Regions from separate parts of the Ferrimonas sp. YIN67 genome, predicted to be linked through region 2. Evidence: predicted binding sites of a transcription regulator. Region 2 holds the regulator's gene; the other holds the start of a gene.
The links. The regulator sigma-54, encoded in region 2, starts transcription at its own class of promoters, with help from an activator protein. The targets are predictions, from matches to a motif close to GTTGGCACGNNNNTNGNNT.
Positions count from the first base shown of each region.

Region 1: the regulator sigma-54 is predicted to act here: its motif matches at 1,846-1,864, upstream of flgB (flagellar basal body rod protein FlgB).

Region 1 is NZ_JBXVVJ010000002.1:780,833-784,240, forward strand. It holds gene flgE (flagellar hook protein FlgE) at 1-273, opposite strand, end outside; gene AC2D8U_RS07095 (flagellar hook capping FlgD N-terminal domain-containing protein) at 293-1,030, opposite strand; gene flgC (flagellar basal body rod protein FlgC) at 1,030-1,446, opposite strand; gene flgB (flagellar basal body rod protein FlgB) at 1,449-1,799, opposite strand; gene flgA (flagellar basal body P-ring formation chaperone FlgA) at 2,006-2,656, shown strand; gene flgM (flagellar biosynthesis anti-sigma factor FlgM) at 2,917-3,192, shown strand; gene AC2D8U_RS07120 (flagellar protein FlgN) at 3,195-3,408, shown strand, end outside.
Region 2 is NZ_JBXVVJ010000006.1:254,651-258,058, forward strand. It holds gene rapZ (RNase adapter RapZ) at 1-121, opposite strand, end outside; gene ptsN (PTS IIA-like nitrogen regulatory protein PtsN) at 118-564, opposite strand; gene hpf (ribosome hibernation promoting factor) at 564-851, opposite strand; gene AC2D8U_RS14330 (RNA polymerase factor sigma-54) at 876-2,345, opposite strand; gene lptB (LPS export ABC transporter ATP-binding protein) at 2,404-3,135, opposite strand; gene lptA (lipopolysaccharide transport periplasmic protein LptA) at 3,132-3,408, opposite strand, start outside.

The DNA of each region.
Region 1 (3,408 bases), on a different contig from region 2:
GACCGCGCCCTGGTTGGAGGTCATGAAGAAGCCGTTGCCGGAGATCGACATGTCCAACTGGCGACCCGTATACATCATGTCACCGGCGTTGTAGAAATCCTGGGAAACGTTTGCGATCGCTACCCCGCCCGGCTGGTTGCCGGCGTACACCGCAGCAAACTCGGCACGGGCACCACGGAACCCCGGGGTGGAAACGTTGGCAATGTTGTTAGAGATGGTGTTCAGCTGCTGGCTGGTGCTGTTCAGGCCGCTCAGGGCAATGTTGTAAGACATCTGTTTTTACTCCGGCCGCTTAGGCCATTTCTCGAATATCAAAGAGGGAAACCGCACCAAGCCCATGGCCCAGTTCAAGCATCATGTAGCCGGTCATGGAGGCGATGTGGACACGCTCTACGGTCGCGGCGATCAGGACAGTGCCTTTACTCTCGGCGCCGTCGGCAGTGGTGTTGGCCGCCAGTGTGTAATCACCGGGTTCGAGACCCAGGGCCTCGGGATCGATCTCAAAATCCACCGCGCCTTTACCTTGCTGACCCAGATCGACGGTAGCCACCACCTCACCCGATTCGTTCTTGATCTCCACCAGCAGGGTTTCCACGGCATTTTCCAGCTCTACCTGGCCCTTGATCACGTCTTCACCGATGCTGATCTCATCGGCAGGCACCAGCACATCTCGGCCAATCATCGAGGTGGTCCCCAGTACCTGGAGGTTTTCCGCCAAGATCTGCATGTTATTCTGACCGAGTCGCAACCCTTCGAGGCTCTCTACCTGGGAGAACTGGGCCAACTGGGAGACGTACTCGGCGCCATCCATAGGATTGAGCGGATCCTGGTTCTGGATCTGCGCCACCATCAGGGTCAGAAACTCATTGCGCAGACCCGCAGCACTGTTCATGTCGCCACCAAAGCCACCACCACTGGTGGTTGCCGGCGCGCCGTTGTAAGCGGCGATATCCGCGCTGTTTTGCGCTGGCACACCTTCACTGTTTTGCTGTACACCGGCGCCGGTGTTGTAGTTTGCGATCCCCAGCATTACATGCCTCCCAGTTTCAGCAGGTTTTGTTGCATGGAGTTCACCCGGGCCAACACATCGGTGGAGGTCTCAAACGCGCGGGTGGCGGCCATCATGTCCGCCATCTCCTGAACGGTGTTGACGTTGGAATAGACGACATAGCCTGTGTCATCGGCCAGAGGGTGATCCGGCTCGTAACGCTTTTCCAATGGCGCGTCGGACTGCACGACGCCGGCCATATGGACATTGGCACTCATGCCACCGGTCTGGGTCTGCTCGTACACGGTCTGAAACACGGGTTTCAGGGCACGGAACGCATCCTGCTCACTGGCGGCAGCCGCATCGGCGTTGGCCAGGTTGGAGGCGACTGTGTTCAGACGCAGGCTCTGTGCATTCATGGCTGAGCCTGCGATCTGGTAGATCTGGTTAAACGACATGTTTATCTACCCTCAATGGCCTTTTGCAGGCCCTGAATATTCATGTTCAAAAACGTCAGGCTGGTCTGGAAATCCATCGCATTCTGCGCGAATCGAGCTTGTTCCTGGCCCAGCTCCACACTGTTGCCATCTTTCGATGGCTGATGGGGTATGCGATAGGCCATCTGGTAGTTTCGATCGACCCCCTGAGCGGGATCGAGTCGGTTCATCAGTTGGCTAAAGTCCAGATCACGGGCCTTGTATCCCGGGGTTTCGGCGTTAGCCAAATTACCGGACAATACCCGCGACCGTTCTACGCGGAAATCCAGCGTGTTAGCATGAACGCCCAGAGCGGCATCCAGATTAATCGCCATGACGACTCCTTTTTCAATAACGGCTTACTCGTTGGCCCGGCAGTACTAACAAGAGTCATGCCAACTTTTATTTTTCTTTATTATCAGTGAATTAGGATGGAACTTAGGGTTCAATGGGAAAACCAGATTCCGCTTATTTAGAGACAAGGAAGCGCATTCTTCCGCCGTGGCTTCCGCTGCTGGTGCCACTGTTATCCGGCCCGCTCATGGCCGCCGAGACCGCTTCCCAGATCGCCCTGGCCCTGGAGCAACAGCTGCTTACCGAAGTCAAGCAGTGGCAGCTGCGCACGGGTGCCCAACTGATCACCACCCACATAGAGCCTCGACTGGGCTCCGCCCTGAATGCGCTGCCGCCCTGTCAGGGTAAACTTGTCGTCACTTCCGGTCGCAATGTTCCGCTGGGCCATGTGCAACGTGAGGTGCGTTGCCATTCTCCCCAATGGCGCCAGTTTGTCCGGGCCAGGGTCGAAGCCCAGGCCCGGGTGCCGGTGCTACGCCATCGGATCAGCCAGGGTCAGACACTGGGCTCTTCCGATCTCACTTGGGCTGTGCGCACCTTGGGGTTAAAAGATCAGGACCTGATCTTCACCCATAAGGCGTTGATCGGTCAGTCTGCACGGCGGGGATTACGCCCGGACCAACCGGTAAGAGCCAGTCAGATCTCAGTCCCCCATCTGATCAGCCTGGGAGACGAGGTGTTGATCCGAGCCGGCACAGATCGCTTCGCCGCCACCATGACAGGGGTCGCCCTGGAAAACGGGAGCAAGGGCCAGGGGATCCGGATCAGAAACCACAGCTCAGGAGCCGTGATCACCGCTTACCCGATCTCCGAAGGGATCGTGGAAACCCGGTTCTGATCGGTACCAGCTGACCGGCTTGGGGAACGATGGCAAATCCGCTGGGCTTATCTCCTAATGGGGGATCCCAAGGCAGCCAATGGCCGGATCAATACGGCTCTTCACTGCAACGAGCCGAGTTGCGCCGACTCATTGCAAGGGACAGCGCCCCCGTGAGAAAAAAATCAAAAAGGCGTTTAAGTTTTGACGCCGGCGAGACGCTTTTTTGACATCAGAAGCAGAAATGCACCGAACACAGCCAAATACAGAAGTGGTTAGCCATGGAAATCAATAAGTTATCATCTAACTACGCGGTCAGCTTGAAGGCCGCTCCGAAACAGACCCAAACCACAGAGCAGGCGACGCCGACTCCTGCTGGTCGCAAAGACAGCATCAGTGATGACTGGCAACTGCTGGATCAAGCCCGAGAGCAACTGGGCCAGATCAGCGATGTTGATCTGGACAAGGTCAATGCCCTGCGCACCGCGTTGAAACAGGGCAGCTTCGAGCTAAACCTGGACGACCTGGCAAGTCAGATCCTGGATCAACACGGTTAAGCATGGTGAATAAACGCGAACTGCTACAGGTGTTGGTGCGGGAGATCCGCCTCGATGTCGAAGACTACCAACAACTGCGCAGCCTGCTGCGCCACCAGCGCGAGTTGTTGCAGCGGCGGGACAGCCAGGCGCTGCAAGACCATAATCCACGCCAGAATGAACTCTGCCAGCGCTTGGCCAAACGCGCCAAGCGACGCAGTGACATTCTTCGCACCC
Region 2 (3,408 bases):
GCAGCTGTGGCAGGAGTTCCAGGGGGAGGTTATCGACGCAGTAATAGCCGAGATCTTCCATGACCCGCAATGCGACGGTCTTGCCGGCTCCGGAACGCCCGGACAGAATAATCAGTTTCACTGGATGAGCAACTCGTACAGGTGTTGATTATCATCGGTTTTACGCATTGCTCGACACAGCTCCTTCTGGCTGAGTTTGCCGGCAATAGCGCGCAAGGTATCCAGATGGGCCTGGTGTTCGTTCTCTGGGACAAACAGGGCAAACAGCAGATCAACCGGCTGTTGATCGATGGAATCGAATTCTATCGGCTCGTTGCACTTAAGCAGGACAGCCACGGGATTTTTGATCCGGCCCAGGCGCCCATGGGGCAGGGCGATCCCTTTTCCAATCCCGGTACTGCCCATCTTTTCCCGGGCCATCAGGCTTTCAAACAGCTCGTGTTGGGGCAACTCCGGGCACTGAGAAGATGCCAGCTCGCTGATCATCTCCAGTGCCCGTTTTTTGCTGAGGCCGGGGGCAACGCAACGGGTGCGCTCCGGCGAGAGTAGTTCATTGATTTCCATTAGTGCCTGGAAATTTTCTCTTTATGTTTAATGACTTGACGATCCAGCTTGTCCACCAGGCCGTCGATGGCTGCGTACATGTTCTCATGCTCATGGGTGGCAAACACCTCTCCCCCGTTGAGATGCAGCTTGGCTTCGGCGATTTGCTGAAGCTTCTGGACATTGAGTATGACATGAACGTTGTTGATGTGATCGAAATGGCGTTGCAATCGCTCAAACTTTTCATGCACATAGTCTCGCAAGGCTTCGGTGACTTCGACGTGGTGCCCGGTAAGATTGATCTGCATAGGTTAACCTCCGTTGCGGTGTGCTTAGAGCACTTTGCGCTGGTTCGAGGGGGGGATGGAGAGGGCTTCCCGGTACTTGGCGATGGTACGCCGCGCAACCTGGATCCCCTGCTCCGCGAGAAGCTGTGCCATCTTGCTGTCGCTGAGAGGCTTCTTCGGGCTCTCGGCGGCCACCAGCTTTTTGATCAGGGCCCGGATAGCGGTGGAGGAGCATTCACCACCGCCGTCGGTACTGACATGGCTGGAGAAGAAATATTTCAGTTCGTAGATCCCACGCGGGGTATGCATGTACTTCTGGGTGGTCACCCGGCTGATGGTGGATTCGTGCATCTCCACTGCCTCGGCGACGTCGTTGAGCACCATGGGTTTCATCGCCTCATCACCATATTCAAGGAAGCCTTGCTGGTATTGGACGATGCAGTTGGCCACTTTCATCAGGGTCTCGTTGCGGCTCTCCAGGCTCTTGATAAACCATTTGGCATCCTGCAGGTGGCCGCGGACAAACTGGCTGTCACCATTGTTACGCGCTCCCTTGGACAGGGCGGCGTATTGCTCGTTGATGCGCAGTTTCGGCACGGAATCCGGATTGAGTTCGACAACCCAGCGGCCCTGCTTCTTGCTGACAGATACGTCCGGGATCACGTACTGGCTATCGCTGGGGGCGATGGCGCTGCCGGGACGGGGATTGAGCGATTGGATCAGTTCCATAGCGGCCCTTAACTCATCTTCTTTGAGTCTAGTGCGCCGCAGCAGGGTGCGAAAGTCCCGATTGGCAAGAAGATCCATATGTTCCTGAAGCAGGTTGATGGCCTCTGCTTTCCAGGGCGTCGTTTCATCGAACTGAGCGAGCTGGATCAGCAGGCAGTCCGTGAGATCCTGGGCGCAGCAGCCGACCGGATCGAACTGTTGGACCCGCTTGAGCACGGCCATGATTTCATCCAGCTCCAGATCTTCGGCGCCCTGGGCCTCGAGGATCTCTTCGGCACTGATGGTCAGGTAGCCGTGTTCGTCGATGGCGTCGATGGCCGTGGTCGCGATGGCCCGATCCCTGTCGGTCATCGGGGTCAGCTCCATCTGCCAGATCAGATGGCTTTGCAGATCGACGCTGGTTTCCCCCTGGTAGAAGCTGTCGTCATCGTCCCGGACGGGACCGGCCGGGCTGGCCGGTGCAGCGCTGTAGACATCGTCCCAGGTACTGTCCAGCGGCAGGTCGTCGGTCATCTCGGTCTGGCCCATGGCTTCGCCGGTCTCCATCTCGGAGGCTTCCGGTTTGCTGCTGTCGCCATTTTCGTCGGATGCGCTGACATCCTGATGGTTTTCCCCGGGTTCGGACTCAAACTCGTCGGTTTGCTCCAGCAGGGGGTTGGACTCCAGCGCTTCCTGGATCTCCTGTTGCAGATCCAGTGTCGACAGTTGCAACAGACGGATCGCCTGCTGCAACTGGGGTGTCATAGTGAGCTGTTGTCCCAGCTTTAGCTGAAGAGAGGTCTTCATTCAGTGCCCGATCCTTGTTGTACGACTCTGGGATCCCGGTATGGGCCAGCGGGATCCGTTAGAGTTTGAACTGATCGCCCAGATAAACGGAGCGTACCAGTTTGTTATTGAGGACGTCTTCCGGTGCGCCCTGAGCAATCATTTCACCATGACTGACGATATAAGCATATTCGCAAACGTCCAAAGTTTCCCTCACATTGTGGTCGGTGATCAAGACGCCCAGTCCACGCAGTTTCAGATGCTGGATAATTTTCTTAATGTCGATCACCGAGATGGGGTCGACCCCGGCGAAGGGTTCATCCAGCAAAATGAACTGGGGATCGGCCGCCAGGGCGCGAGCGATCTCCACTCGGCGACGTTCGCCGCCGGACAGGCTCATCCCCAGGCTGTCACGAATATGGGTGATGTTGAACTCCTCCAGCAACTGCTCCAGCTTCTCCAGGCGCTGAGCCTTGCTCAGGTCCTTGCGGGTCTGCAGCACCGCCATCAGGTTGTCGAAAACGCTGAGTTTGCGGAAGATGGAGGACTCCTGAGGCAGGTAGCCGATCCCCTTGCGGGCCCGAGAGTGCATCGGCAGCAGGGTGATCTCCTCATCATCGATGCTGATCCGCCCCTTGTCGTTTTGCACCAGGCCCACCACCATGTAGAAGGTGGTGGTTTTGCCGGCGCCGTTGGGTCCCAACAGGCCAACAATCTGGCCGGTTTTCACCTCCAGTCCGACGCTCTTTACCACCTGGCGGCCGTTGTAGCTCTTGGCCAGTTGTTCCGCTTTCAGTACGGATCCACTCATGGCTGCGGCTCCGCTTCGGTCTCTTCCACTGCTTCCTGTTCCTCGGGAGTCTGAGGCATAAAGATGGTGGTGATCTGTTCCTCTTTACTGCCTTGGGCCGTCAGCTGTTGCAGGCGCGCGTTGTAACTGATGGTTTCGCCCCGTACCAGGCTGCCCTCCTGACTCAATTGGGCATTGCCCGTCATGGTCAGCAGCTGGGTATTGATGTTGTAACGGATCTCGTTGGCTTGGGCCTTGGCCAGCAGGCCGTTATCCATCACCTGCTGATAGGTG